Regions from separate parts of the Dorea chungnamensis genome, predicted to be linked through region 2. Evidence: predicted binding sites of a transcription regulator. Region 2 holds the regulator's gene; the other holds the start of a gene.
What was found. Region 2 encodes Rex, which represses fermentation and respiration genes when NADH is low (regulators of the CRP and FNR family bind a similar motif). Its sites were predicted from a motif close to ATTGTTAANTANTTAACAAT; they were not measured.
Positions count from the first base shown of each region.

Region 1: a site for Rex is predicted at 2,840-2,859, ahead of ABE613_RS04100 (aminoglycoside phosphotransferase family protein). Genes of this name have one in related genera too.

Region 1 is NZ_JBDOHT010000003.1:151,739-168,171, reverse strand. It holds gene ABE613_RS04115 (Cof-type HAD-IIB family hydrolase) at 1-32, opposite strand, end outside; gene ABE613_RS04110 (DUF1444 domain-containing protein) at 22-603, opposite strand; gene ABE613_RS04105 (cell wall hydrolase) at 716-1,804, shown strand; gene ABE613_RS04100 (aminoglycoside phosphotransferase family protein) at 1,962-2,717, opposite strand; gene adhE (bifunctional acetaldehyde-CoA/alcohol dehydrogenase) at 2,951-5,563, opposite strand; gene ABE613_RS04090 ([FeFe] hydrogenase, group A) at 5,732-7,486, opposite strand; gene ABE613_RS04085 (NAD(P)-binding protein) at 7,480-9,312, opposite strand; gene ABE613_RS04080 (bL17 family ribosomal protein) at 9,478-10,014, opposite strand; gene ABE613_RS04075 (DNA-directed RNA polymerase subunit alpha) at 10,231-11,190, opposite strand; gene rpsD (30S ribosomal protein S4) at 11,221-11,814, opposite strand; gene rpsK (30S ribosomal protein S11) at 11,881-12,276, opposite strand; gene rpsM (30S ribosomal protein S13) at 12,417-12,785, opposite strand; gene rpmJ (50S ribosomal protein L36) at 13,086-13,199, opposite strand; gene infA (translation initiation factor IF-1) at 13,346-13,564, opposite strand; gene ABE613_RS04045 (KOW domain-containing RNA-binding protein) at 13,568-13,828, opposite strand; gene map (type I methionyl aminopeptidase) at 13,840-14,601, opposite strand; gene ABE613_RS04035 (adenylate kinase) at 14,606-15,250, opposite strand; gene secY (preprotein translocase subunit SecY) at 15,319-16,433, opposite strand, start outside.
Region 2 is NZ_JBDOHT010000004.1:26,345-42,777, reverse strand. It holds gene plsX (phosphate acyltransferase PlsX) at 1-409, shown strand, start outside; gene acpP (acyl carrier protein) at 444-677, shown strand; gene rnc (ribonuclease III) at 731-1,426, shown strand; gene smc (chromosome segregation protein SMC) at 1,434-4,994, shown strand; gene ftsY (signal recognition particle-docking protein FtsY) at 5,004-5,942, shown strand; gene ilvA (threonine ammonia-lyase) at 5,960-7,174, shown strand; gene ABE613_RS04720 (hydroxymethylglutaryl-CoA lyase-like TIM-barrel protein) at 7,354-8,754, shown strand; gene ABE613_RS04715 (GntR family transcriptional regulator) at 8,775-9,428, shown strand; gene ABE613_RS04710 (NADP-dependent isocitrate dehydrogenase) at 9,450-10,646, shown strand; gene ABE613_RS04705 (DUF6472 family protein) at 10,766-10,942, shown strand; gene ABE613_RS04700 (flavodoxin family protein) at 10,970-11,692, shown strand; gene ABE613_RS04695 (ABC-F family ATP-binding cassette domain-containing protein) at 11,693-13,648, opposite strand; gene ABE613_RS04690 (redox-sensing transcriptional repressor Rex) at 13,779-14,423, shown strand; gene ABE613_RS04685 (NAD(P)H-hydrate dehydratase) at 14,514-16,049, shown strand; gene alr (alanine racemase) at 16,015-16,433, shown strand, end outside.

The DNA.
Region 1 (16,433 bases), on a different contig from region 2:
TCAAGCGCTATTAATTTTATCTTACTTCTCATATGCAGATAATTCCTTTCTATCTTTTGAAAATAACATCAGCGATCTGCTAATCTTATTCTGAGCCTGTTCATACGCCTGTTCTCCATGTTCGATTAACTTTTCTACAACCTGTTTCTGTCCGGCTGGTGCAAATAGGATCGTATCCTTTGCCGGCACCATAATGATCAGATCGTCTTTTAATTTGTCTACACAAACTTGCCAGATATGCTTAAAGCATAAAGCACTTGCTTCATGGTGTCCGTCTGCAAGAACCGCAAATCCGCCATACCAGGTATTTGCAATGACAAATTCTACATCTCTGTTCAAATTCTCACAAGCTGTGTGATATAATTCCTCAATATCGCATTCCGGCGGAAGCATATTATCCTTTAGAACTTCATATGCTTCATCGCTTCTTTTAATAACAAATATAATCTTCAAATCACCGATAAATGCCACAACAGGAGTATCCTGTTCAGAAATCCTCTTGCCATTCAAGGCCTGTGTATCCGTAAGTTCTTCTTTTATCCAAGGATAAATATGTTTTTTTATATTGTCATATTTATAATGCTCTTCTTCATATTTTTTCATATGCATTCCTCTCAATCTTAAATTCTATATTCTATTCTAACAAAGTTTGCTTTATAAAGCAATTTGTTGTATAATATGTTGTGCACTTATCGTAGATAGAAAGGATATGAATATGATAAACCCAAAAAAGCAACGTATATTACGGTCACTCATAGCAATTGCTATCTCCACCGTAACAATTGCTTCTACAAATATTCCGGTATTCGCAGCGCCTTCTGCTGATGAATTGGAGATAACGACAGGTGGATTACAAGATCAGTTAGATGATTTGAACAGCCAATTATCTGCTCTAAGCGCTGAGTTGGACTCTGCCGCAGCTCAGATTGAGGACTTATCAGCTGAGGTCGAGAAAGCCAAGCTGGATTTGGCCGCAGCTCAATTAAATGAAGAACTGCAGTATGATTCCATGAAAGATAGAATCAAATTCATGTATGAAGGTGGCAATGTTTCTTTATTGCAGATATTATTTTCTTCAGAAGATATGGCTGATTTTCTGAATAAGGCAGAATATGTCTCAACTATCAGTGAGTATGACAGACATATGTTGGACGAGTTAAAAGAGGTTCGTGTCAATGTAGAAAAAAAACAAGAGAATCTGACTGCAAAGCAGGAAGAACTTGCACAAATGCAAAGTGATCTGACCGCAAAAGAAGAAGAGCTCAACTCAAAGATTGCTTCTACTTCCGGACAATTGGATGATTATAAAGAACAGCTGGACCGTGCACGTGCCGCTGAGGAAGCAAGTAAAACTGCACAGAATAATCAGATTGCTGGTTCTGTCACATCGCCTGGCAATGGTGGTCAGAACAACAATGGTTCTTCAGGTTCAACTACCAACGGAGGAAATCCAATCGATGCTTCCACCTCAGATGTAGCTTTGTTTGCCGCTTTACTCCAATGTGAGGCCGGTAATAGCTATGATGGTATGTTAGCTGTAGCAACGGTTATCATGAACCGTGTCTCCAGCCCGAGTTATCCAAGCACCTTACGCGGTGTCATTTATCAGTCTGGACAATTTAGTCCTACCTGGAACGGTTCTTTGGAGCGTGTCCTTGCAAAGGGACCATCCTCCACAGCATATTCTGTTGCACAGGCCGCTTTGGGCGGTGCACGGCACTCTGCGGTTATTCATTGCTATAACTTCAATTATGCTGGTTCTGGAGTTCAGGGAATTAATATTGGTGGAAATGTCTTTTATTAATATTTTAATATGATATTTTTATCTTGCTTATTAACTTCGCAGATAGATAATATGTATCTCATCATATAACATAAGAGAGAGGATATGGAATTTATTTTCCGTATTCTCTCTCTTTTACTTTATTCTCTTTTACTTTATTCTCTTTTATTCAACATGGCTATTGATAATCCATAACGTCAATCCATTTCATGAGGAAATCTTTTTCCAGCTCATTATCTTTTTCTAACTGTGATGCTGCTACGATTGGAAGCCATTGCTGTACATACTGCTTTGCAGTGTCACTCTTCTTGCAGAAAAGCTTCATATAGAGGTCAGCTGCATCCTGATCTTTCAGTGCAAAAAGAAGGTAAGTCATAGCTGCATCCGCACTGGCATTTCCCTGGGTCGCATGCGCCCAGTCAACAACCGTCATCTTGCCATTCTTTCCTACAATTACATTACTTGGATTAAAATCACCGTGGCAAAGCTTAGTGTGCTTCGGCATACTCTCCAGACGGGTCAACAATTCATACCTCTGTGTTGCATCTAATTCTTTTAGTCCATTAATCTGTCTCGCCAGTTTATCCTTTAATTTGTTAAGCATCGGCGCTTTCTTACTCTGAACCTTCAGCTGCAGATCCACAAAATCTGACATATATTTTTCCAGATTATCATGGTCCACCTTCATCATCTCTTCCAAAGTCTTTCCTTCTTTATACTCTATAACCAGAGCCCATTTGCCATCAATCTGTGTAACCTCTTTTAATTGCGGAATATCCAATCCTGATTCCTCTACTCTTACTGTATTCAACGCCTCATTAAACACTGCAGATTTTGGATGTGTGGTCTCGAATACCTTGACAATCTCTTTATCGCATTTGTAGACTTCTTTGTACGGACGTTTCACGATCAAATTACTTCCTTCAAGTTTCATAAGCTGTGCCTCCTTGTATAATACTTCCGATCTTTTATTTGTTAACTGCATTATACACCCTTAAATTTCATTTGGAAAGAGTAATTTGATATTTTTTTAACTTATTTTTATTGCATATTTTTATTGTTAAATAATTAACTTTATTCATTTGGGTACACCCCTTTTTCCATTTAGGTACACCACAAAACACAATTAGGGACGTAGACTTTTTTAAAAAGTCTACGTCCCTAATATTAACCGTAGTAACACTTCAGATAGATTTCTTTCATTTCTTTCATGAGTGGATATCTCGGGTTTGCTCCTGTACACTGGTCGTTGAAGGCTTGTTCAACCATATCATCCAATGTATCGAGGAAGTATTTCTCATCGATTCCGTATTCTTTGATGGATTTTTTGATTCCGATCTTTTCTTTGAGGTCTTCCAGTTTTGCGAGGAAGTTTTCGAATACTTCTTCGTCTGTCTTGCCTTGGCATCCGGCAAAGCGTCCTAATTCTGCGTATCTTGCAAGTGCGTGTGGATACTGGTACTGGGAGAATGTTCCCATCTTGGTCGGAACTTCTGCTGCATTGTATCTCATGACTTCTGTCAGGAGAACTGCGTTTGCGACACCGTGTGGCAAGTGATGGAATGCTCCAAGTTTGTGGGCCATGGAGTGGTTCAGGCCAAGGAAAGCATTTGCGAATGCCATACCAGCCATACAGGATGCATTTGCCATCTTTTCTCTTGCGATTGGGTCATTGGCTCCGTTTGCATATGCAGATGGCAGATAATCGAATACCATCTTAACGGCTTTCATTGCAAGTCCATCTGTGTAGTCTGTTGCCATAATGGATACGTATGCTTCGATTGCATGTGTCATAACGTCGATACCGGATGCGCTTGTCAGTCCTTTTGGAGCTGTCATTGCATTATCTACGTCGACGATTGCCATATCTGGAAGTAATTCGTAATCTGCAATCGGCCATTTTACGCCTGTCTCTGCATCAGTGATGATGGCAAATGGTGTCACTTCAGAACCTGTACCAGAAGATGTCGGGATTGCAACAAAGTAGGCTTTCTCTCCCATTTTTGGGAAGGTAAATACTCTCTTGCGAATATCCATGAAGTCCATAGCCATGTCTTCAAAGTTTGCTTCTGGATGCTCATACATCAGCCACATAATCTTCGCTGCATCCATTGCAGATCCACCGCCAAGTGCGATGATTGTATCTGGTTCAAATGCTCTCATCTGGTCTGTTCCTTTTTGTGCACACTGCAGAGTCGGATCTGGTGCTACTTCATAGAAGCATGTATGCTGAATTCCCATCTGGTCTAATTTCTCTTCAATTGGTTTTACATAACCATTTTTATATAAGAAGGTATCTGTTACGATAAATGCTTTTTTCTTGTGCATCACTGTTCCGAGTTCATCGAGTGCCACCGGCATACAGCCTTTCTTAAAGTATACTTTCTCAGGTGTTCTAAACCACAGCATATTTTCTCTCCTCTCTGCGACCGTCTTAATGTTAATCAGATGTTTTACACCTACGTTCTCAGATACAGAGTTGCCTCCCCAAGAACCACATCCAAGTGTAAGAGATGGAGCAAGTTTAAAGTTATAAAGATCACCGATACCGCCCTGAGAAGATGGAGTATTGATTAAGATACGACAAGTCTTCATTGCTTCTGCATGTTTTGCAATCTTCTCTTTCTCTGCAGGATGAATATACAGAGAAGATGTATGTCCATATCCGCCATCTGCTACCAACTGTTCAGCTTTTGCAAGGGCTTCATCAAATGTTTTTGCTCGGTACATTCCAAGTACCGGAGATAATTTCTCATGCGCAAATTCTTCAGAGATATCAACGGATTCCACTTCACCGATTAAGATCTTGGTATCTTCCGGAACATCTACACCTGCGAGTTTTGCAATCTCATATGCAGATTTTCCTGGGATCTTATTATTTAAGGCACCGTTGATAATGATAGTCTTACGAACTTTATCCAGCTCTTCGCCTTTTTTCAGGAAATAGCATCCACGATATGCAAATTCTTTCTTTACTTCATCATAGATACTGTCGAGCACCGTTACAGACTGTTCGGATGCACAGATCATACCATTGTCAAATGTTTTAGAATGAATGATAGAATTTACTGCCATCTTGATATCTGCTGTCTCGTCAATAATAACAGGAGTATTTCCAGGTCCAACGCCAAGTGCCGGTTTTCCTGAAGAGTATGCAGCCTTCACCATTCCAGGTCCACCTGTTGCAAGGATAATATCTGCATCTCTCATAACTGTATTGGTAAGTTCCAGGGACGGAACGTCAATCCATCCGATAATTCCTTCCGGTGCTCCTGCTTTGACAGCTGCATCCAGAACAATCTTTGCTGCAGCGATCGTACAGGCTTTTGCTGCCGGATGTGGACTGATGATAATTGCATTTCTGGTCTTCAAGCAGATCAATGTTTTGAAAATTGCTGTTGATGTTGGGTTAGTTGTAGGAATAACTGCCGCTACAAGGCCAATTGGTTCCGCAATCTTCTTAATTCCATATGCTGGGTCTTCTTCAATAACTCCGCAAGTCTTGGTATTCTTATAAGCATTGTAAATATACTCTGCTGCGTAATGATTCTTAATAACCTTATCTTCCACGATACCACGACCAGTTTCCTCAACTGCCTGTTTTGCAAGAGGAATTCGCATCTTGTTTGCTGCCATTGCTGCCTCGAAGAAGATCTTATCTACCTGCTCCTGTGTGAATGTAGCGAAGATCTTCTGTGCTTCTCTCATCGCCTTCATCTTTGCTTCAAGAGCTTCGACATTATCAATAATCTCTGGTACTGCCTCTTTTTTCTTTGCCATTTTGATTATCCTCCCTGTAACTGTGTTACTATCGTTTCAATGGTCATAGTATAACTGTGTGTTAATTATTTGTCAATATGTTTTTGATATTTTTTTAACGATAATGACAAAAAAATAACAGGGGACGTAGTATTTTTTAATTTTACTACGTCCCCTATTAACTATTTTTTAAAATCCTTTGCCGTAATTTACTATTTTTGCATCATGTTCTGTATGTAACAGCATATGCGCTTTATGTGACATTGGTTTTTCAAAATATTCTTCGTACATTTGAAGGATATCTGGATTCTCATGTGAGAATCGAATGTCATAATTATCATCCAGATAATACAGGTTCTTGCCGCGTTCAAAGGCCAGTTCTTCACCATCGTGGATTGGCTGTCCGCCTCCGCCTACGCAGCCTCCTGGACATGCCATAACTTCTACGAAGTCGTAGTGTACTTCTCCTCGTTCTATCTTATCAAGCAGTGCTCTGGTATTGCCAAGACCGCTTACAACAGCGGTTCTGACGGTAATATCATTAATCTGGAAATCTGCTTCCTGTACACCATCATTTTCGTTGAAGCCTTGACTTCTTACTGCAGTAAATGCATCTGCCGGTGGATTTTCTCCTTTGATGATATAATATGCGGATCGAAGCGCTGCTTCCATTACACCGCCAGTTGCTCCAAAGATGACACCAGCTCCTGTACCAGCCTGCATCGGGCGGTCGCTTTCAATATCTACCAATGTATCAGGGCTGATGTGTGCAGAACGAATCATTCTTACCAGCTCTCTGGTCGTGATTACTGTATCAATGTCATGTCCTGCATATTCTCCATAGAACAGTTCCATCTCGCTCTCGCCTTTTTTCGCAACACAAGGCATTACAGACACGGTGTAGATTTTCTCTGGTGATACACCTAGTTTTTCTGCAAAGTAGGTCTTCATTGCTGCGCCGAACATCTGCTGTGGTGATTTTGCAGAGGATAAATATTTTACCAAATGTGGATACTGTGTTTTAATAAAACGAATCCATCCTGGACAGCATGATGTAAACATCGGGCGATCTTTCAGTTCACCACTTGTAAAACGCTGAACAAATTCGTGTCCTTCTTCCATGATTGTCAGATCGGCTGAAAATACAGTATCAAACACGTAGTCCACACCCATACGCTTCAAGGCATCCAATATCTTTCCAATGGTTGCATCTTCTGGAGCAAGTCCAATCTGTTCGCCCCATGCAGCACGTACAGCCGGTGCAACCTGAGCTACAACAATTTTATCTGGATCTGCAATTGCTTCCCAGACCTTTTCCGTATCATTTCTCTCGCTCAATGCTCCTACCGGACAATGTGTAATACACTGTCCGCACAATGAACAGTCTGCTTCCTGAATGTTCTTATGACCACCTACATTTACAGTCGTTCTGGATCCGGTTCCTTCCACATCCCAGACACTCAATCCCTGTACTTTATCACAGACCTGAATACACCGCATACACTTAATACATTTGGAGGAATCACGGATCAGTGGAAAATTCTTATTCCAAGGCTGTTTCTCGATCTCCATCTTGTATGGAATATCGATAATATTCAAGTCATTGGCAACTGACTGAAGGCTACAGTTGCCACTTCTTGAACATGCCACACACTGACAATTATGCTGAGATAAGATCAACTCTACATTGGTTTTTCTGTCCCTGCGTACTTTTGGACTATTTGTATGGATTACCATACCTTCCTCAGCAACATTATTACATGAGGTAATCAGTTTATCCTTTCCCTCTAATTCAACTACACATACACGACAGGCTGCGATCTCGTTAATTCCTTTCAGATAACACAATTTAGGAATATGAATCCCATTTTGAGCGGCAGCCTCCATAATCGTGGTATTTTCTTTTACGGATATTTGTTTTCCATCAATTACAAGATTTACCATAATGTCTCTCTGCCTCCCTTAAATATGCCATATCCAAAATGATCACACCGCAGACATCTGCTTGCTTCCTGTTTTGCTTCTTTTTCGGTCATGCAGTTCTCTACACCCTCAAAATCACAGACTCTTTCACAAGCTTCTCGTTCTGTAAGATTCACACGTCCACAAGGTGTACGGTCATCCAGATGTGCCTCTGGAATCTCTACGTCACAGGAAATTTCATGGTGATAGCCGAGATATTCATCAATATTAGCCGCTACAACCTTCGCTGCAGCAATTGCCTTTATTACAGAAGCAGGGCCGCTTGCGCAGTCTCCTCCTGCAAATACTCCTGGCATATTTTCAAAGGTTCCTGTGCTCTTTGTAACAATCTTACCACGTTCTACCGGAATACCAGCTTCCTCAAAATGGCGTGTCTCAATATTCTGACCGATTGCAACAACCAATACATCGCATGGAATATAAATATCCTCTTCGCCAGTCGGTTTGATACTTGCTCGTCCATCCTTGATTGCACTTACCATCTGCGGAGTCACATAAATACCTTTGATATGATTATTTTCATCAATATCCAGTGACGCAGGTGCTTTTAATGTCTGAAGTTCGATTCCTTCAGCAACAGCGCCGTCAATTTCTCCTGGAAGAGCTGTCATATCTGCAACTCTTCTTCTGTACACAATACTTACTTTCTTAGCACCGAGACGTTTTGCCGTACGAACCGCATCCATAGAAACATTGCCGCCCCCGATGACAGCAACTTCCTTGCCGGTCAGATCCATAATCTCGTTCTTGCCTACATTTCTCAGGAACTGAACAGCAGATAATACTCCATCTGCATCTTCCCCTTCCAGTCCCAGTTTTTTATCTGTGCTTGCCCCAATCGTAATCAGCACAGCATCGTATTGTGCTCTCAGTTCTTGAATTGTGATATCCTGTCCAATCTTAAGACCATGTTTTACCTCTACGCCAGTCTTTAAAATAGCATTGATATCTTCGTCTAATCTTTCCTTAGGCAGACGGTAATTCGGAATTCCATAACGAAGCATTCCACCAAGTTTTGGAAGCATCTCATATACCGTAGCCTGATGACCCATCAGCTGCAGATAGTATGCTGCACTTAACCCTCCTGGACCTCCGCCGAGTACAGCAATTCTCTTTCCTGTACTTGGTGCACATTTCGGTGGCTCTACCTCACCAGCAAAATCAGCAGCCACCCTCTTAAGACCACGAATATTGATGGAATCATCCACCATATTTCTTCTGCAGCGTGCCTCACATGGATGCTCGCAGATAAAACCACATGTTGTCGGGAACGGGTTGTCCTTCCTGATCAAACGAATTGCATCTGCATATCTGCCTTCCCCAACTAAAGCAACATATCCCGGAATATCTACATGTGCCGGACACAAAGATACACACGGTACCGGCTGATTATATGTACAGGTACATCTTCCATTTTTAATATGCTCCACATAATCATCACGGTATCCGATCAGTCCCTTATATACCATATTTGCAGCTTCATACCCGATGGCGCAATCGGCTGACTCCATGATAGATAAGGCAGTCTGCTCCATAACATCCAATGTCTCCATAGTTGCTTTTCCATCAAGTACATCCTTGATGAAATGATTCAATTGCCCCAGTCCAATTCGACACGGAACACATTTGCCACATGTCTGCGCATGGCATAATTCCAAAAATGCACGTGACATGTCTACCGGGCATAATCCCGGTGGGCTGGATTCAATTCTTCGCTCTAAGTCTTTATACAATCCTTCCATTACAATTCTGGCTCTCTTAGGCGAAGCGATCTCTAACCTACTCATTAACAACATCCCTTCTTTCTTTTTTCTGGTGCATCACACAGTTTATTTATTATATCACTATATTTGAAGTTTGTATTCAGTTTTTCTATAAGTAGATTATTTAACGATATAGACAGAGAAAAAACGCACTTCAGTTTCCTGAAGTGCGTCATCATTTTACACAGATTATACAAGTTCAATCAGAACTTCCATTGCTGCATCACCTTTACGCTGACCAATCTTTACGATTCTTGTGTAACCACCGTTACGATTCTCGTATTTTGGTGCGATTTCGTCAAAGAGTTTTGCAACAAGATCAACTTCTTTTGTATTTTTCTTTCTTCCAGCTGGTGTTGTTGGAACTTCTTTTACTGGGTAAAGAACTTTCAACATCTCACGACGAGCGTGAAGTCTGCTTGGCATATCTTTCTTGATCTTCTTCTCAACTTCGTCATATACAGTAACTTTCTTACCGTCTACAACCTCTTTTACTCTCTTGCCATCTTTGTCCTTGCGGGCAACTTTAGCTTTTACAGTAACTTCTTCGAAGTTGTCTTTTTCTTTTACTGCCATTGCAATAAGGCCTTCAGCGATCTTGCGGATTTCTTTTGCCTTAGCTTCTGTAGTAACGATCTTGCCGTTGTTAAGCAATGCTGTTACCTGGTTTCTCAATAATGCTTTTCTCTGGCTTGATGTTCTGCCGAGTTTTCTATATTTTGCCATTTTTCAAATCCTCCATTAATAACACTTGGTTATGCTTCTTCGGGCTTACTAGCCAAATGCTTCACCACGCACTTCGGGCTTACTGGTGAAAATCATTTTGATGGAAGTCCTTCTTACTAAATTCGCACTTCGCTTACACTCGCGCTCATTAAGTTCCGAAGGACAGAGTTCACACTAAACTTATGCTTCGCTTACAGCTTGCATTCGTTAAGTGTTCTACTCTTCGCCTCTGCTTAAGCTTAATCCTAATTCATCTAATTTTGCAAGTACTTCTTCCAAAGACTTACGTCCAAGGTTACGTACTTTCATCATATCTTCCGGTGTTCTGTTCGTAAGTTCTTCTACAGTATTAATTCCTGCTCTCTTCAGGCAGTTGTAAGAACGAACAGATAATTCTAATTCGTCAATACTCATTTCAAGAACTTTTTCTTTTTCATCATCTTCTTTTTCAATCATTACTTCAGCAGCCTGAGCCACTTCAGACAGGTCGATAAAGAGTTTCAGATGTTCGCTTAACACTTTTGCAGCCAGGCTGACTGCTTCATCCGGAAGCAGTGTACCATTAGTGTACACATCTAATGTCAACTTATCAAAGTCTGTAATCTGTCCAACACGTGTGTTTTCAACAGTGAGGTTCACACGTTCCACCGGGGTGTAAATAGAATCGATTGGAATTACTGCGATTGGTAATTCATCGTTTTTATTTTTATCAGAACTTACATACCCTCTGCCCTTTGTAATGGTGAGTTCCATGTATAATTTGCTGTCTGCCCCGCCGTTTAATGTTGCAATAACGGTCTCTGGATTCATGATCTCGATATCCTGATCCACCTGGATGTCCGCTGCCGTAACAACGCCTTCTCCTTCGAATTCAATATAAGCTGTCTTCGGTTCATCTGTCTCAGATGTATTCTTGATAGCCAAAGATTTCAAGTTCATGATAATCTCAGTAACATCTTCCTTAACACCCGGAATAGAACTGAACTCATGAAGAACACCATCAATCTTTACCTGGCTGATTGCAGCTCCTGGCAAAGATGAAAGCATAATTCTTCTAAGAGAGTTTCCTAATGTTGTACCATAACCTCTTTCCAGCGGTTCTACAACAAATCTTCCATACTTTTTATCTTCTGAAATCTCAGTTATTTCAATGTTGGGTTTATTAAAATCAAACACTAAGTCCACCTCCTGTGGTGTTACGGGTTATTATTTAGAATATAATTCGACGATTAACATCTCATCTACAGGAACATCAATTTCTTCACGTCTTGGAAGTTCTTTTACTGTTCCTTTCAGGTTCTCAAGATCAGCTTCTAACCATTCTGGAACCAGACGTCCGCCTGTAACCTCAACGATTTCTTTATATCTTGGTGAGCTCTTCTTAGATTCTTTGATTTCAATTACATCGCCTGCTTTGATCAGGTAAGATGGAATGTTGATCTGCTTTCCATTTACAAGAACATGCTTGTGATCAACGATCTGTCTAGCTTCACGTCTTGTTCTTGCAAGACCCAGACGGAATACTACGTTATCTAATCTGGATTCCAGCATTTTCATCAGGTTATCACCTGTCATACCACTCATACGCTGAGCTTTCTCAAAGTAGTTTCTGAAAGGTTTCTCTAATACACCATAGATAAATTTAGCTTTCTGTTTTTCACGTAACTGAAGACCATACTCGCTCATTTTTCTATTTGATCTTTTCAACTGTCTGTTAGACTTTTTATCAATTCCTAAATATACCGGATCCATACCAAGGGATCTGCATCTTTTAAGAACCGGAACTCTATTTACTGCCATGTTTTTGTTTTCCTCCTATTTAAATTCGGATAAATCAATCCGTCAACGTGAACTATTAATTGATAATTAGACTCTTCTGCGTTTCGGTGGACGGCAACCATTGTGTGGTACTGGAGTAACATCCTTAATGCTTGTTACATCGATTCCACATGCCTGAAGGGCACGGATTGCTGCTTCTCTACCTGAACCTGGTCCTTTAACCATTACGTCAACTGATTTCAAACCATGTACCAATGCTGCTTTAGCTGCTGTCTCAGCTGCCATCTGAGCTGCATAAGGGGTAGATTTCCTTGAACCTCTAAATCCCAGACCGCCTGCACTTGCCCATGAAAGAGCATTTCCCTGTGCATCTGTTAAAGTAACGATTGTGTTATTAAAAGATGACTGGATGTGAGCCTGTCCGTGTTCAACGTTTTTCTTGACACGTTTCTTTGTCACTTTCTTTGTAACTTTCTTTGCCATAATAAAACTAACCTACACTTTCTTTTTTTTGGTATGTTCGCTCAGCTAAGCTCATGCTATGCATTCGCTAAGATTCGCGAACGGCCTCGCACTAAATTCGAGCTGCATTTTTAACTTGCTCTCACTAAGTTGCTTTCAGCCTATTTCTTCTTATTTGCTACTGTTCTCTTAGGACCTTTTCTTGTTCTTGCATTTGTCTTAGTCTTCTGACCACGAACCGGAAGTCCTTTTCTGTGACGGATTCCTCTATAGCATCCGATCTCCTGCAATCTCTTGATGTTCAGAGCGATCTCTCTACGAAGATCACCTTCTACTACCTGAGTCTCATCAATTACTGCACTAATTTTCTTTACATCTTCGTCTGTAAGATCTCTACAGCGAATATCAGGATCAACTCCTGCCTGTGCTAAAATACGGGTTGCACTCGGTCTACCGATTCCGTAGATATAAGTTAATCCGATCTCAACACGTTTGTCTCTTGGTAAATCTACACCTGCTATACGAGCCATGTGAATTTCCTCCATTTTCTTTTTGATTTTTTTACATCGACTTTAATAGGGGTTCTGCCTTAGCATTACCCAGGCATGTTCGGTATCCATGCCCTTTCCGGCCACCGTATGAACGGTAATGACGGGCCGGCATTAGAAGCAATATACGAGGAAAAGCACCGGCTACAGGTGTTCCTTGTATATCAAATAGTCTACACACCTCCTGGCGTGTCTACTATCAGCCGCCTAATTTGTTCATAAACATAAGAATGTTCGATTTGCTCTGCTCATCGAACGGCCTTCTCACTGAGTGTTCAGTGCCTATCCCTGTCTTTGTTTATGCTTCGGATTTTCGCAGATAATGCGAATGCTTCCTTTTCTTTTAATAACTTTACATTTTTCGCAAATTGGTTTTACTGATGATCTAACCTTCACGGGGGATCCTCCTTTCATCCATTGCTATGTCTATAGTTCTCTCACATCCTGAATGCTTAAAAATACGCATCAATATTAAAGCACCCAAAAACGTGCTTATATAGTATAACACTTGTTGTCAAACAAAGTCAATAGATAATTTTATATTATTTATCTCTCCAGATAATTCTTCCCTTTGAGAGGTCATATGGAGATAATTCCAATGTTACCTTATCGCCAGGTAAGATTTTGATAAAGTTCATTCTCAGCTTTCCACTGATATGTGCAAGTACCTGATGGCCATTCTCTAACTCAACCTGGAACATTGCGTTCGGTAATTTTTCTACTACAGTTCCTTCAATTTCAATAACGTCAGCTTTTGACATGTTTTATTCCTCCTGATTTTTTCCTTCTTTATTCCATTCCTTAAGTATCCGTTTGATTGCTACGTCATCAATTGCGGTGACATCATATTTTTTGCAAATAATCTGAACATGTTTTTTCTTTTTTCTTTTTAACTTATCTAATGTTCTAATTCTGCCATCCGCTAAATATACATATGTGTCGTCAATGTCCATTATAACATAAACCTTACCGGTGTCATGACCCGCTTTTGATTTTGCAAGCATTCCTGTCTGATATCTGTCCATAACTGCGTCTCCTAGCTGTCTTGGGTCAAGGTTAAAAGTATCGGTTCATCTTTGGTAATTAATACCGTGTTTTCATAATGCGCTGAAAGTGAGCGGTCTCTGGATACAACAGTCCAGTCGTCATCTAACCAGTCAACCTCCCAGGTTCCTATGTTAATCATCGGTTCAATTGCCAAAGTCATTCCGGCTTTCAGCTTTACACCTTTTCTGTTCATCTTATAATTCGGTATTTCAGGAGCTTCATGCAACGCAGTCCCAATTCCATGTCCGCACAGATCACGAACGACTCCATAACCACGCTCCTGCGCATAATTGCCAATTGCTGCCGAAATGTCAAATAAATAATTGCCTTCTTTTGCGTATTTTATACCTTCAAAGAAGCATTCTCTGGTTATTCTAATCAGATCTTCTGCTTCCTTGCTGATTGTTCCGATGCCGTGAGTTCTCGCGGCATCGGAATGATATCCTTTGTAAATGACTCCGGCATCCAGGCTGACAATATCACCTTCACGAATAATTCGATGCTTGTCAGGAATTCCATGAACCACTTCCTCATTCACAGATACACAGATAGATGCTGGATATCCATTATAATTAAGAAATGATGGAATACAACCGTAACTGCGGATGATTTCTTCACCCAGACGATCGATATCCTTGGTACTCATTCCTGGTCGCAGAGCCTTTCCTAATTCGTTATGAACAATTTCCAATATACGTCCGGCTTCAGTCATTAATTCAATTTCTCTGGACGATTTGATTGTGATTGGCATGTTCTTATTCTCCTAAAATATCTACAATTGCCTGGAATACATCATTAATATCGATCGTTCCATCAACAGTTTTCAAAATTCCGGCATTTGTATAGTAATCAATCAATGGCTGTGTCTGCTCATGATATACTCCAAGACGTTTTTTTACAGTCTCTGGTTTATCATCATCTCTGAGAATCAGCTCTTTGCCACAGACATCACAGACTCCTTCTACTTTTGTTGGTGCATATTCCAAATGATATGTAGCTCCACATCCAACACAAGCACGTCTTCCGCCCATGCGACGGACAATATTCTCATCTGGAACATCTACATCAATTGCATAATCAACTTTCTGTCCCAGTTCAGTGAGCGCTTTATCAAGTGCTTCTGCCTGTGGGATTGTTCTCGGAAATCCGTCAAGAACATATCCATTCTTACAATCTTCCTGATTCACACGATCTACGACCAGATCTACAACCAGTTCATCTGGAACTAAAAGTCCCTGATCCATGTAAGTTTTTGCCTTTTTCCCCAACTCAGTACCATTTTTAATGTTCGCTCTAAAGATGTCACCAGTTGAAATGTGAGGAATGTCGTACTTTGCTGCAATTTTCTTTGCCTGAGTTCCCTTGCCCGCACCAGGGGCACCTAACATAATAATTTTCATATGGGTGTTCCTCCTTTATAGTATTTTAACCCGCGAAAAAAATTCCGCGAGTCAAAATCATTCGTTCATTAACTATTCAAAAATCCTTTATAATTGCGAACAAGTGTCTGTGATTCGATTTGTTTCATAGTTTCCAGAATAACACTGACAATAATGATCAACGATGTACCTCCGAACGATACACTTGCTCCCAGCCATCCATTAAAGAAAATCGGGATAATCTGTATAACTACAAGACCACATGCTCCAATAAATATAATATAATTCAATATCTTGGTCAGATATTCAGCCGTTGGTTTTCCCGGACGAATACCTGGAATAAAGCCACCATTTTTCTTCATATTGTTTGCAATCTCTAACGGATTAAATGTAATGGACGTATAGAAATATGCAAAAAATACAGTCAGAATAATGTATACAATTAATCCCCAAGTATATTTCAAATGTTCTGGATTACACCAGTTGCCCTGATTCATTCCTCGTAAAATCTCGCTGCCAATTCCAGTCCCATTTCCTTTGCCCATGAATGAAGCAATTACGATCGGGAACTGCATTAATGAGGATGCAAAGATAATTGGAATTACACCGGCAGTATTTACTTTCAAAGGAATGTTGCTGGACTGTCCACCATAAGTTTTTCTACCAACAACTTTCTGAGAATACTGTACCGCAATCCTTCTTTCACCATCCTGAAGAATAACGACAAATACTACAAGAGCAACGATAATTGCAACGATAACAAGAACTGCAAGTCCTGCAGATGCAATCGGTTTTCCCTTAACGAATTGCTCAAACAGTGAATTCATATCACTAGGTATACGTGAGATAATATTAATTACAAGCACGATGGAAATACCATTTCCTACGCCCTTTTCTGTAATTCTCTCACCAATCCACATCAAAAATGCAGATCCTGCTGTAAGTGTCAGAACTACAATTGCAGCATTTACAAAATTGTATTCTTTCAATAATCCCTGACGTCCGAATCCGACTGCCATGGCAGTAGACTCAAACAAAGCAAGTCCTACTGTCAGATAACGAGTGATAGCTACAATCTTCTTTCTTCCATCTTCTCCTTCTTTTTGCATTTCTTCAAGTTTTGGAATTGCAATTGTAAGAAGCTGCATGATAATGGAAGATGTAATGTACGGCGTAATACTCAGAGCAAATATAGACATCTGCT
Region 2 (16,433 bases):
AAAAGGAATCAATTTCACAGGAAGCATTGAGGCCAGAGAAATTCCACATGGACAGGCAGATGTGATTGTCTGTGAGGCATTTACTGGGAATGTAATTTTGAAATTGACAGAAGGACTTGCATCTACACTGGTTGGAAAGATCAAGGAAGGTATGATGAGTACCCTTCGCAGTAAAATTGGTGCACTTCTTGTAAAACCGGCATTGAAAGCAACGTTGAAGGAATTTGATGCCAGTGAGTACGGTGGAGCGCCACTTCTTGGATTGAATGGTCTTGTAGTGAAAACACACGGAAGTGCAAAAGCAAAAGAAGTGAGCAATACATTGATTCAGTGTGTAACCTTTAAGAATCAGAAAATTAATGAAAAAATCAAAGAGTGTATTCAAACGGATGTGATATCCGCTGAATAGAGAGAACAATAAGTAGGAGAAAAGGAGAAACAAAATGGAATTCGAAAAAATTAAGGAAATTATTGCTGATGTATTGAATATTAATGCAGACGAGATTACGATGGATACTACATTTGTAGATGACTTGGGAGCAGATTCTCTTGATATTTTTCAGATTATTATGGGGATAGAAGAGACATTTGATATTGAAATTGATAATGATGATGCTGAGAAGATCGTTACAGTAGGAGATGCTGTAGAACAGATCAAAAATGCAACAAATAACTAGGGAATATAGAAAAGAAAAAGCCCAGTAGGGCTTTTTCTTATGTGAGGCATATTATGGGACTGGATTTAAGAATATTAGAAAATAAAATCGGATATAAATTTAAAGATTTTCATTTATTAAAAAAAGCGATGATTCATAGTTCTTATGCAAATGAAATGCATCTGCCAAAATATGAATGTAATGAGCGTCTGGAGTTTTTAGGAGATGCTGTATTGGAATTGGTGTCTAGTGAATTTTTGTTTTATGAACATGGGAAGATGCCGGAAGGTGAACTTACAAAGACAAGAGCCAGTATGGTATGCGAGCCGGCTCTGGCTTTTTGTGCCAGAGATTTGAAGTTGGGTGATTACCTTCTGCTTGGCAAAGGAGAGGAAGCTACTGGAGGACGTAAAAGAGAATCTATCACCTCAGATGCAATGGAAGCACTGATTGGAGCAATCTATATTGATGGTGGTTTTGCTAATGCAAAAGAGTTTATTCAGCGATTTATCTTGAAAGATCTTGAGAATAAAAAGCTCTTTTATGATAGCAAGACTATCCTGCAGGAAATTGTACAGGCCAATTTTAAAGAGGTCATTTCCTATAGACTGATTGGAGAAGAAGGTCCTGATCACGATAAATCGTTTCATGTGGCCGTCTCTATTGGAGAAAAGGTCTATGGCCTTGGTACGGGCCGTACAAAAAAAGCGGCAGAGCAAGACGCAGCTTACCAGAGTATTTTGAAGCTGCACAAGATGAATATAAAGTAGGTGTAGAATGTATTTAAAAAGCATAGAAGTGCAAGGGTTTAAATCATTTGCACACAAGATTAAATTTGACTTCCATAACGGGATTACAGGCATTGTAGGACCGAACGGAAGCGGCAAGAGTAATGTTGCGGACGCCGTGCGATGGGTGCTTGGAGAACAGCGTGTAAAACAATTGCGTGGTGGAAGTATGCAAGATGTTATTTTCTCCGGTACGGAGAATCGGAAGCCTCTAAGTTATGCTTCTGTGGCAATTACACTGGATAATTCAGATCATCAGCTCCCGATTGATTATGAAGAAGTAACAGTCGCCAGAAAACTATATCGTTCTGGAGAAAGTGAATATTTAATCAATGGGAGCGCCTGTCGTTTAAAAGATGTCAATGAGTTATTCTACGATACCGGAATTGGAAAAGAAGGTTATTCTATTATTGGTCAGGGACAGATTGACAAAATCCTAAGCGGTAAGCCAGAGGAACGAAGAGAATTATTCGATGAAGCAGCTGGAATTGTAAAATTCAAACGCCGAAAAAACATGTCCGTCAAAAAGTTGGAAGAAGAACGGCAGAATCTTTTGCGGGTAAATGATATTTTAGCAGAGCTTGAGAAGCAGGTCGGACCTCTGGAGAGACAGGCAGAGACGGCAAAAGAATACTTAAAAAAGAAAGAACAGTTGAAAACGTATGATATTAACATGTTCTTACTTGAGACTGAGAGACTACAGGAACAGATTCAGGGAATTGATGAAAAGCTTGACGTGACCAGAGAAGAACTTGGAGAAGCAAGCAGTCAATATGATGCCATGAAAACAGAATATGAATCTGTGGAAGAACAAGTTGATGGCATTGATGCATCGATTGAAAAAGCGAAAAGTCAGCTCAATGAGACTAATATGTTGAAACAGCAGCTTGAGAATCAGATAGAATTGTTCAAAGAGCAGATTCGCAGTATGCATATGAATGATGCACATTACGATCAGCGTGCAAGAACTATCGATTCAGAAATAAATGTCCGTGAGGGTCAACTTCAAGAATTAAAGTCAGAACAGGAAGCGATCCAGAAACAGATGGATGAACAGATGCATCTTGAAGAACAGGCCAAAAAAGAGCTGATTGATGTTCAATCCAAGATTGCAGAAATCACTGCTTCTGTAGATAAAAATAAAAATGATATCATGGAATTGTTGAATAGCAGGGCATCTACTAAGGCAAAGATTCAAAAATACGATACCATGCTTGAGCAGATTCATGTCAGAAAGGCTGGAATGGATCGCCAGATTCAGGAATCTGAAACGGAGATCCGGGAACAGAGCAAAAAACTAAAAGGTTATCAGAATGAATTAAAAGAAGTATCTTCTAAGATTATTGAACTGTCTGAAGAGAGCAGTCAGTATGAGACGAAAATTGAAGAACTTCAGAAACGACTGGCAAAGCAGACGGAGCAATTTCGTATCGGACAGACAGCATTTCACAGAGAGCAATCCAGATTAGAATCTTTAAAAAATATTACTGAGCGTTATGATGGGTATGGTAATAGTATTCGAAAAGTAATGGACAATAGGGACAGAGAAAAAGGATTGTTAGGCGTTGTTGCTGATCTGATCAAAGTGGATAAAAATTATGAGATTGCCATTGAGACAGCACTTGGAGGTAATATTCAGAATATTGTAACTACAGATGAAGAAACAGCCAAACGGATGATTCAGTTCTTGAAAAAGAACAAGTTTGGACGTGCAACATTTCTTCCGTTGACTACAATTCATGCCTATTCAGGAATCGGGAAGCCGGAAGCCTTACATGAACAAGGCGTTATCGGTACTGCGAATACACTTGTAAAGGTGGAAAGCCAGTATAAATCATTAGCAGATTATTTGCTTGGAAGGACGCTTGTTGTTGACCATATTGATCATGGAATTGCAATTGCAAAAAAGTACAAACAATCTATACGCATTGTAACGTTAGAGGGAGAATTGATTAATCCTGGAGGTTCCATGACTGGTGGAGCTTTTAAAAATTCCAGCAATCTGTTGAGCAGACGACGTGAAATAGAGGAGTTTGAAAAAACAGTTAAAAAACTGAAGCAAGAGATGGATGAGATGGAAGCGTCTTCCGAAGCCTTGCGAAAAGAGCGTGCTGGTTATTATGAGAAACTGGATGAGATCAGTAACAAACTCCAGAAAGCATACGTCATTCAGAACACGGCAAAAATGAATGCCGATCAGGCAGCATCTAGAATGAAAAATGCAAATGAGATTTCTGAGCAGACTAGAATAGAGTCAGAAAGGCTGGATGAACAGATTACAGACATTATTGATAATCAGGAATCCATCAATGTTGAGTTAGATACATCAGAAACGCTTGAAAAGGATCTGACAGAACGAATTGAAAAAGAACAGAAAGTTCTTGATAAAGAACATGAAGAAGAGACTTTGAAGTTAAAAAGAACAGAAGAGATACATCTTGCATATGCCAGTCTGGAACAAAAATTTACATTCGTGATAGAGAATGTAAATCGTATTCAAGAAGAAATCGGTAAATTTCAGAATGAATTAAAAGAATTGGAGAAGAGTAAAGGTGGTACTTCAAAGGAAATCGAAGAAAAAGAGGAGCAGATCACAGAACTGCGACAGACTATAGAGAATTCAAAAGATTTATTTAAAGAGATTCAGAATGAAATAGAAAAATTCAAAAAAGAACGTGAAGAATTAAACCAAAAACACAAAGTATTCCTGCAAAAACGTGAAGATCTGTCCAAGCATATGTCAAGTCTTGATAAAGAAATATTCCGTCTGGAGAGTCAGAGAGAGAATTATGAGGCATCCTCTGACAAACAGATGAATTATATGTGGGAAGAATATGAGATTACGTTTAACCATGCAAGAGAGTTAAGAGACAAAAATCTGACGGATCTTGCAAAGATGAAAAAGAGGATACAGGAATTAAAAAGTGAGATCCGTGCACTTGGAAATGTGAATGTTAACGCGATAGAAGAATATAAGAGTGTATCCGAACGATATGAATTCTTAAAAGGACAGTATGATGATCTGGTGGAGGCAGAAGCAACGCTGGAACAGATCATTGAAGAACTTGATACTGCGATGCGTAAACAGTTTCAGGAGCAGTTTGCCTTGATAGCCAAGGAATTTGATACAGTATTTAAAGAGTTGTTTGGCGGTGGAAAAGGTACATTGGAGCTGATGGAAGATGAAGATATTCTGGAAGCGGGTATTCGAATCATTGCTCAGCCGCCAGGAAAGAAATTGCAGAATATGATGCAATTATCCGGCGGCGAGAAAGCTTTGACGGCTATTGCGCTATTATTTGCTATTCAAAATTTAAAACCATCCCCGTTCTGTCTGCTGGATGAGATTGAGGCGGCATTGGATGATAACAATGTTGTGAGGTTTGCGCAATATTTGCATAAATTAACGAAACATACACAGTTCATTGTAATTACACACCGAAGGGGAACAATGACTGCTGCCGACAGACTGTATGGTATTACTATGCAGGAAAAAGGTGTATCTACACTTGTATCTGTAAGTTTGTTAGAAGATGAGTTGGAGCAATAGGAGGACGATATGACAGAAGAGAATAAGGAAAATATAGGTTTTTTTAAACGTCTGGTCTCAGGTCTCAGTAAGACGAGGGATAATATTGTATCTGGGATGGACAGTATTTTTAATGGATTTTCTCATATAGATGATGAGTTCTATGAAGAGCTGGAAGAAGTTCTAATCATGGGAGATCTTGGTGTTCAGGCTACTTATGATATTCTGGATGATTTGAAAACCAAAGTAAAAGAGCAGCATATCAAAGAACCTTCACAATGCAGACAGATATTGATTGACAGTATCAAAGAACAGATGGATGTAGGTGAAACTGCTTATGAGTTCGAGAAAAAGACGTCGGTTGTTATGGTAATCGGAGTCAATGGTGTCGGAAAGACTACAACAATTGGAAAATTAGCCGGTAAACTCCGGGCACAAAATAAGAAAGTTATATTGGCTGCTGCGGATACGTTTCGAGCTGCAGCGGGGGAGCAGTTAAAAGAATGGGCAAACCGGGCACAGGCAGATCTGATCGGTGGACAGGAAGGTTCTGATCCTGCGTCGGTTGTATATGATGCGGTTGCGGCTGCTAAGGCCAGACATGCGGATGTGCTGTTATGTGACACTGCCGGAAGACTCCACAATAAGAAGAACTTGATGGAAGAATTAAAGAAAATGAATCGAATTATTGATCGTGAGTATCCAGAAGCATTTCGGGAAACATTGGTCGTTCTAGATGCTACAACAGGTCAGAATGCATTGCAGCAGGCAAAAGAATTTAATGAAGTAGCAGACATCACAGGAATCATTTTGACAAAAATGGACGGAACTGCCAAAGGGGGGATTGCTGTGGCAATACAGGCTGAACTTGGGATTCCAGTCAAATATATTGGCGTAGGGGAGACTATAGATGATCTTCAGAAATTTGACGCAGATACTTTTGTAAACGCTTTATTTACAGCAGAATAAGAGAGGAGAAATATTCAATGCTTACATTAGAAAAATTTGAAGAAGCCAGTGAACTTGTAAAAAAGGTTACAAATCCGACAAAATTGGTATATAGTGAATACCTTAGTCAGCAGACTGGCGGAAAGATTTATTTGAAACCGGAAAATATGCAGTATACAGGTGCATATAAAGTAAGGGGGGCATATTATAAGATTAGCACGATGACAGAAGAAGCGCGTGAAAAAGGATTGATTACTGCGTCTGCAGGAAATCATGCTCAGGGAGTTGCGTACGCTGCTCAGAAGTTTGGCTGCAAAGCAACGATTGTAATGCCAACGGTCACTCCGCTTATCAAAGTAAATCGAACGAAAAGCTATGGAGCAGAAGTGATCTTACATGGGGATGTCTATGATGATGCTTGCGAATATGCATTGAAACTTGCAGAAGAAAATGGCTATACGTTTGTACATCCATTTGACGATCTGGCAATCGCAACAGGTCAGGGTACGATTGCGATGGAGATTGTTCAGGAATTACCTACAGTTGATTATATTCTGGTGCCGGTTGGCGGCGGCGGTCTGGTGACAGGTGTATCAACGCTTGCGAAAATGCTGAATCCTAAGATTAAGGTAATTGGTGTAGAACCTGCTGCCGCAGCAAGCATGAAAGCGGCTCTGGAAGCAGGAGAGCCTGTTACCCTAGATAGTGCTAATACAATTGCAGACGGTACCGCTGTAAAGCGTGTTGGAGAAAAGATTTTTCCGTATGCAAAAGAGAATATCGACAGTGTCCTGACGGTTGCTGATGATGAATTGATTGCCGTATTTTTGGATATGGTAGAGAACCATAAGATGATAGTAGAGAATTCGGGTCTGCTGACAGTTGCAGCTCTGCGTCAGCTTGATTTGAAAGGTAAAAAGGCAGTTGCAATCTTAAGTGGTGGAAATATGGATGTAATCACCATGTCTTCTATTGTACAGCATGGTTTGATACAACGAGACAGAATCTTCTCTGTATCCGTACTTCTTCCGGATAAACCAGGTGAATTGGTACGAGTTGCGGCAACCATCGCCAATGCACAGGGAAATGTTATCAAGTTGGAACATAATCAGTTCGTAAGTACCAACCGAAATGCGGCAGTAGAACTTCGTATCACTATGGAGGCGTTCGGAACAGAACATAAACATGATATACTGATGGCACTTGAAGATGAAGGATTCCGTCCAAGAGAGATTGGAGCAAAGCTATACTAAAATGAGATGAGAATTCACAACATTAAAGAGACAGAAAATTTGTTAGAATTTTCTGTCTCTTTTTGTATAAAGAGAGAAAAATTCCCCTTGACACAAAATGTATAATTGTATACAATTATACACATTAAGATATAAAATAATGTTTTGTTTTGGTAATGTCATTTTAAGGAGTGTGTATTATGGAAAATAGAAAAGTTTATTTGGACAAGCATTCGAATTTGCTTCAATTGGAGGAGCATATGTATCCTCTGGTCGATGTTGATACACCGAATGTATTCCGGAATCTATTTCATTATGATGAGATTCCGAAGATTGCATTTAACGATCGTATTGTACCCCATAGTATGCCGGATGAAATCTGGATTACAGACACTACATTTCGTGATGGTCAGCAGTCTCGCGCGCCATATAGCACAGAACAGATTGTGACACTCTATGACTATTTTCATAAACTAGGTGGACCGAAGGGAAAGATTCGCCAGAGTGAATTCTTTTTGTATAGCAAGAAGGATCGGGATGCAGTATATAGGTGTATGGAAAAAGGATATAAGTTTCCGGAAGTGACTAGTTGGATCCGCGCAAGTAAAAAGGATTTTGAACTGGTAAAAGAGATTGGAATGAAAGAAACTGGAATTCTAGTAAGCTGTTCTGATTATCATATCTTTTATAAATTAAAGATGACAAGAAGAGAGTGTATGAATCATTACTTATCAGTGATCCGTGAATGTCTGGAAACTGGAGTGAGCCCGAGATGCCATCTGGAAGATATTACGCGTTCTGATATCTATGGTTTCGTTATTCCATTTTGTCTGGAACTTATGAAATTAATGGATGAATATAAGATTCCAGTGAAGATTCGTGTCTGTGATACGATGGGATATGGAGTAAACTATCCAGGAGCTGTGATTCCAAGATCTATTCCTGGAATTATCTATGGACTTCGTGTTCATGCGGGTGTGCCAAGCGAATTAATTGAGTTCCATGGTCACAATGATTTTTATAAAGCAGTCAGTAACTCTACAACTGCATGGTTATATGGTGCAAGCGGTGTAAACTGTTCACTTTTTGGCATTGGAGAACGTACTGGCAATACACCTTTGGAAGCTATGGTATTTGAATATGCACAGTTAAGAGGAACATTGGATGGTATGGATACAACGGTAATTACAGATCTTGCAGAGTATTACGAGAAAGAGATAGGATATCAGCTTCCGTCAAGGACACCATTTGTAGGAAAGAATTTTAATGTTACCAGAGCGGGTATTCATGCAGATGGACTATTAAAAAATGAAGAGATTTATAATATATTTGATACAGATAAATTCCTCAAACGACCACCGTTGGTTGCAGTATCCAATACATCTGGTCTTGCTGGGATTGCGCATTGGATCAATACGTACTTTCATCTGCCTGAAGAAAAACAAGTAGATAAAAATTCAGAATTAGTAATAATGGTGAAGGCATGGGTAGATAAAGAGTATGAGGAAGGCCGTGTTACGGTACTGACAGATAATGAATTGCTTGTTGTTATTGATGATGCATGTAAACAGCTTGGAGTCAGCCTTGTCCAGGAGAAATAGAATCGAAGAAGGAGCAGAACATGGAAGAATATCAAGACCATTCTCTTAGAGGAAAGGTATTTCAAAAACTCCGTGAAGATATTCTCTCTGGAGTATATAAAGATGATGATGAATTAAGAGAGATTTCCATTGGAGAAGAAATGGGAGTCAGCAGAACGCCAGTTAGGGAGGCGCTTAGACAGTTGGAGCTAGAGGGGCTGGTGACGATCATTCCTAATAAGGGAGCTTATGTAAAAGGTATTACTCAAAAAGATGTACATGATATTTATAAAATAAGATCTCTTTTGGAAGGCTTATGTGCAAGATGGGCGACAGATAATATTTCCGATGAACAGATAGAAGAATTAGAGGAGATTATTCTATTGTCAGAGTTTCATTTGCAAAAAAAGAGTGAAGGAAAAGCGGCACAGGTATCTGAATTGGATGGTAAATTTCATAAAGTCTTGTATGAGGCATCCAACAGTCGTATACTAGAACATGTATTATCTGATTTTCACAAATATGTGAAGATGGCACGTACTTTGTCGGTAGGTGCCAAGGACAGAGCACAGAAATCAATCGAGGAACATAAAGGTATTCTTGAGGCAATTAAGAATAAAGACGCTGATCAGGCTGAAATGCTTGCGAATCAGCATATCATGAATGTTATGGAGAACCTCCATATGGAGAAGTAAATCAAAAAGGAGAGAAGCAAGATGGCAAAGATTAAGATGACAACACCAATTGTAGAGATGGATGGAGATGAGATGACAAGAATCTTGTGGAAGATGATCAAAGAGAATCTTCTGGAACCATTTATTGAACTGAACACGGAGTATTATGATCTTGGACTGGAACACAGAAATGAGACCAATGACCAGGTAACCATCGATTCTGCAAATGCTACTAAAAAATATAAAGTAGCAGTGAAATGTGCAACAATCACACCAAATGCCGCACGTATGACAGAATATAATCTAAAAGAAATGTGGAAGAGTCCGAATGGAACAATCCGTGCTATTCTTGACGGAACAGTATTTCGCGCTCCAATTGTGGTAAAGGGAATAGAACCTTGTGTGAAGAATTGGAAGAAACCAATTACAATAGCGAGACATGCTTATGGTGACGTTTATAAGAATACGGAGATGAAGATTCCGGGACCTGGAAAAGTAGAACTGGTTTATACTGCCGAAGATGGAACAGAAACGAGAGAACTGGTACATAATTATGCAGGACCAGGTGTTGCACAGGGAATGCACAATCTGTGCGGATCCATTGAAAGTTTTGCAAGAAGCTGCTTCAATTATGCTCTGGATACCAAGCAGGATCTGTGGTTTGCGACGAAAGATACGATTTCTAAAAAATATGATCATACATTCAAAGATATTTTCCAGGAAATCTATGATGCAGAATATGCAGAAAAATTTGAAAAAGCTGGTATCGTATATTTCTATACGTTGATTGATGATGCAGTTGCCCGCGTTATGAAATCAGAAGGCGGATATATCTGGGCATGTAAGAACTATGACGGAGATGTAATGAGTGATATGGTTTCTTCCGCATTCGGTTCATTGGCTATGATGACCTCTGTACTGGTATCTCCAGAAGGTTATTATGAATATGAAGCTGCACATGGAACAGTACAGCGTCATTATTATAAACACTTAAAAGGAGAAGAAACATCAACCAATTCAGTTGCCACTATATTTGCATGGACCGGAGCGTTGAGAAAACGTGGTGAATTAGACAGCAATCAGGAATTGATGGATTTTGCAGATAAGCTTGAAAAAGCAACGATCGACACAATTGAAGAAGGAAAAATGACCAAAGATCTTGCTTTAATTACAACTTTAGAGAATCCAACTGTGTTGAATAGTGAAGAGTTTATAAAAGCAATTGCTGAGAAATTGTAGTAATTAATAGTAAAAAGGGGACGTAGTAAAATTAACTTTTACTACGTCCCCTTTTTACATTTAGGGTGTACCCAAATGAAAAATATGTTATACTTGTTCCCAGGAAGGAGTTGTGTATCGTGAAGAGTAATTGTGAATCATGTGCTCATTATGAATATGATGAGGACTATGAATGTTTCACTTGTCAGATGGCATTAGATGAGGATGAATTGTATCGATTTGTGACCAATACATATTACGATTGCCCATATTATAGTTATGGCGATGAATATACGATTGTTAGACATCAGATGTAGATTATATGAATGGGGGAAGTATAGAAGATGAATATATTGATGATTAATGGAACTATGCGAAAGGGTTCTACTTATCATGTGGGAAAAATGTTGATTGATAAGATTGCTACAAAGGAGGATCAGGTAATTGAACTATTTCTACCGAAGGATATGCCTGAGTTTTGCAGAGGCTGTGGAAGATGTATTATGGAAGATGAGACAAAATGTTTTGATTATCTAATGTACATGAAGCGGTTGACTGGCTTGATTGATAAAGCTGACCTGTTGATTCTGACTTCACCGGTTCATGTCATGCATGTAACGGGAGCGATGAAATCTATGTTGGATCATTATGGATATCGTTTTATGGTTCACAGACCGGGAGCTTCTATGTTTCGAAAACAGGCAGTGTGTATTGCAACTGCCGCGGGAGGCGGCGTGAGATCTACGCTTAAGGATATGAAGATTAGTCTCCAGTTCTGGGGTGCCGCTAGAGTGTATACCTACGGAATGTCGGTGGCATCGCTTGGTTGGGATGGTGTCAGTGCAGATAAGAAAGAGCGGATTGACAGAGATTTGAGTAAGCTTGTATTAAAGATTTCCAAAGATCCAGATGGAGTGAATCCAGGAATCAAGACTCGTGCTCTGTTCTATATTATGAGAAGCTTTCATAAAAAAGGAATGAGTCCGGTGGATGATAATTATTGGAAAGAAATGGGATGGCTTGGAAAAGAACGTCCATGGAAATTACTGAAAAAGGAAGAGCTGTAGCTATTCAGCCAGCTCTTCCCATTTTATATACAGCTCTTCAAGTTCTTCCGCAATAGCTGCCTTTTCATTGGCTAATTCCTGACATTTAATGGAACTTGTAAAAATATCTTCCTGCAACATCATTTCGTCAATCTTAGCATCCCGCTCTTCAAGAGTAGTGATGCGTTCTTCGGTTTTCTTCAGTTCGTTTTTTCGTTTTCGCTCGCGAGCCTGTGCTTCTTTTTGTTCCTTCCAGTCGAGCTTAGAATCTGACACATTTGCTGCAACAGAGTCTTTGCCAGAAGATATAGCAGAATTTGCAGTTCCTGGAATATAAACAGAAGACGGGGCACCAGCATAAATGGTTGTTAGCTCGTCTTTTTTTTCAAGATAATAGTCATAATTCCCTATATAATTTACAAAAGTCTGATTCACCAGATCAAGGATCCTTGTTGCTGTCTGATTGATAAAATAACGATCGTGTGAAACATATAAGATAGTTCCGGTATAGTTGTTCAATGCTTTTTCCAGAATTTCTTTTGATGGAATATCCAAGTGGTTTGTTGGTTCGTCAAGAATCAGAAAATTAGCTTTCGAAAGCATCAGCTTCGCTAAAGATACTCTGCCACGTTCTCCACCGCTTAGGTCACCGATCCGTTTAAACACATCATCCCCAGTAAATAAAAAAGCGGCCAGCATATTTCTGATCTTCGTGTTAGTCAAATCCGGGTAATCATCTGAAATTTCGTCAAAAATGGTTTTTTCCATATGTAGTACATGGTGTTCCTGATCATAGTATCCGATCGCTACATTAGTTCCCAATGTAAATGTACCGGAATCTGCTGATATTACCTGATTTAAGATTTTTAAAAGTGTTGTTTTCCCCGTTCCATTGTCACCGATGATTGCAACATGTTCCCCGCGTTTAATGTCAAAACTTATATCTTGAAACAGAACTTGATTTGGAAATGATTTACTTAGATGTTCAACAGACAGAACATCGTTACCGCTGACACAAGAAGGCTCTAATGTTAAGTGAATCTCATTATTTGCTTCCAAGGGTTTCTCTACAGGACGGATCTTTTCCAACATCTTTTCACGGCTTTCTGCACGTTTGATAGATTTCTCACGATTAAAAGAACGAAGCTTTTCAATTACGGCTTCCTGATGCTTTATTTCTTGCTGCTGATTTAAATATTCTTTTATCTGAGCATCACGAAGCTGCTGCTTTTTGGCAGCATAATCACTGTAATTTCCATTATAGGTCATCAATTTTCCAGATTCGATTTCTAAGACCTTAGTCACTACTTTGTTCAAAAAGTAACGGTCATGAGATACGATCAGAACGGCTCCTGGATAATTCAGAAGATAAGTTTCTAACCAAGCTATAGAGTTTAGATCCAAGTGGTTAGTAGGCTCGTCCAAAAGCAAGATATCTGGCTTGGTGAGCAATAATTTACCAAGAGAGACGCGGGTTTTCTGACCCCCAGAAAGGGTATCTACGGGTTTAGAAAAATCATTTTCTGTAAAACCAAGACCTTTTAATACCCCGTTAATCTCACTTTCATATGCATAACCATTCTGGCGTTCAAAAGAAGCTGTCAGACGATTATATGTTTCAAGGCGTGATGTCAATGCATCACCTTCTAAATGTTTTAATTCTAATTCGATGGAACGGATCTGTGTTTCCATTTCGATGATATCAGATTTGGCAAGTTTCACTTCTTCATAGATAGTGCTTCCACTTTGCATAGCCTGATGCTGTGCAAGATATCCCAAGGTTTTGCCTTTGGTTAAAATTACTTCTCCGCGGTCAGAAGGAAGCTCACCTACAATCATTTTAAAAAGCGTTGATTTTCCCGCTCCATTGGGACCAACAAGAGCTGCTTTTTCGTGATCTTCTATATGAAAAGAACCGTCAGCGATAATCACTTTTTCGCCGAAAGATTTACTGATTCCGTGACATGCTAATATCATATTATTTTCATATCCTCCTTTTTCACTCGTTTTCATTATAGCGAAAATAGGACAAAATACAACTAAAAGTTTGACTTTGTTCACACAATTCTATATAATATTTCTTAGAATGAAATGGAAGGTGAGACTATTGGAAGAGAGAGAGATTTCCCAGGCGGTCATCCGTAGATTGCCACGATACTATCGATACTTAGGAGAGCTACTTGAAAATGGAGTGGAGCGTATCTCGTCTAACGATTTGAGTAAGCGTATGAAAGTGACTGCATCTCAGATTCGTCAGGATCTTAACAATTTTGGTGGGTTCGGTCAGCAGGGCTATGGTTATAACGTTAAATATTTGTATACAGAGATTGGTAAGATTCTTGGCTTGGAAGAGGCTCATAATATGATTATTATAGGAGCTGGTAATTTAGGGCAGGCTCTTGCTAATTATGCAGCTTTTGAGAAGAGAGGATTTGTATTAAAAGGAATTTTTGATGTCAACCCAAGATTGGTGGGTGTTTCAATCAGAGGCGTGCCGATTCGTATGATGGATGAGTTAAAGACATTTGTCCAACAAAATGATGTTGAGATTGCAGTTTTGACTATTCCAAAGGATAAGGCAATTGAAGTGGCTAATATGCTGGTAGACAATGGTGTTCGTGCAATTTGGAATTTTGCCCATACAGATTTGAATCTGCCGGATCATATAATTGTTGAAAATGTACACTTGTCTGAAAGCTTAATGCAGTTATCATACAATATTAGCCGATATAACGAAGAACATAAGAAATAATAAGCAAAGACGTGTAATGACTGGCATGCGCAGACGGGCTGGTTTTTACACGTCCTTTTATATTATAAAATGAACTTGGAAGGTGAGATTATGCGATATCTGCTTAATGGAAATCAAATGAAAAAGGCGGATCAATATACAATACAGGAACTGGGAATTCCGTCTATGGAGTTAATGGAGCGTGCTGCAAAGAGATGTGTAGAGACTATGGAGGCGGAAAAGCTTGATCTGTCCAAAGCGTGTATCGTATGTGGTTCAGGGAATAATGGTGGTGATGGATTTGCGATAGCGAGACTTTTAAAGGAAAAAGGGTATCCTGTGACAGTTTGTTTTGTAGGAAATGAATCTCATCGTACGGATGAAACAAAACAGCAGATGAGTAAATTAAGGGAAACAGGTGTTGAGATATTCAAAGAGTACAAAGAAGATGAATATAGTATCATAATAGATGCGATGTTCGGTGTTGGACTTAGCCGTGAGATTATAGGAAAATATTTTCAGATTATTCAGAAGATGAATGAAGCAAAGGCTGTAAAATTTGCTGTAGATATGCCATCTGGAATATCTGCGAATCATGGAAGTGTCCTTGGAATTGCTTTCCGTGCAGATATTACGGTGACTTTTCAAATGGAAAAGCTGGGACTTGCAATCTATCCCGGAAAGGAATATTCTGGTAAAGTGATTGTAGCTGATATCGGAATCCATACGGAAAAAATAATTGCTACCGAAAAAACGGCATATACTTATGAGAAGAAGGAATATTGTAAATTTCTGCCAGCCAGAAAAGAAAATTCGAATAAAGGGACATATGGGAAGTTACTTGTAATTGCAGGAAGTAAAGGTATGTCTGGAGCGGCTTATCTGAATGCAAAAGCGGCATATATGTCTGGAGCAGGACTGGTACAGATCTATACACCGGAAGAAAATAGGATTATTTTACAGCAGCTCCTTCCGGAAGCAATTATTACAACTTATGACATTTTTGATAAGACTGAGTTGTTAAATCTTTTAACATGGGCAGATGCAGTTTGTATTGGATCTGGAATAGGAATCAGTGAGCGTTCCAGGAGAATATTGAAGGCAACTCTTGAGCATGTGAAAGTACCTTGTCTGATTGATGCAGATGGTTTGAACCTGATTGCGGAGCATAACGCTTATCTTCAAAAGATTCATCATACAGATTTTGTGATAACACCACATATGAAAGAGATGTCACGGCTGTTACATATAAGTGTAGAGGAATTAAAACAACATAGGATGGATATACTGGATTCATTTGTTCAAAAAAGTCAATGGACTTGTGTACTGAAAGATGCCAGAACTATTGTTGCATCAGTTTCTGAAGGAAACTATGTAAATATGTCGGGTAATTCGGCAATGGCAAAAGCTGGTTCTGGAGATGTACTGGCGGGAATAATAGCTGCGCTTTTGGCGCAAGGACTCAGTTGTAGGAAAGCCGCTGTTTTGGGAGCATACCTACATGGAAGAGCAGGTGATTATGCCCGTATCGATAAAGGAAGTTATAGTGTTTTGGCAAGAGATTTGACGGAGTATCTATCCAATGCATTTAAAGAGCAGGAGGAGGTAAAAAGTGAAGAATTATACGAGAGTCTGTGTAAGGATTGATCTTGATGCAATAGAATATAATATTGAGATGATGAAGGCAAATATACAAGATGGTGTTAAGATGCTGGCAGTTATTAAAACGGATGGATATGGGCATGGAGCTGTTCAGATAGCAAGGCTTCTTAGTACGAAAGAATACATCTGGGGTTATGCAGTCGCAACGCTTGAGGAAGCAGTTATCCTTCGCCACAGAGGTATCACAAAACCCATTCTCGTACTGGGATGTATCTTCCAGGATCAGAGGAGATCAATGATTGAGCATGAAATCCGTATGACTGTGTATACAGAGGAGATGGCAAGAGAAGTATCAGATCTCGCAGTCAGCATGGGAAAGAATGCCTATATTCATATCAAGTTGGACACAGGAATGTCACGGCTAGGTTT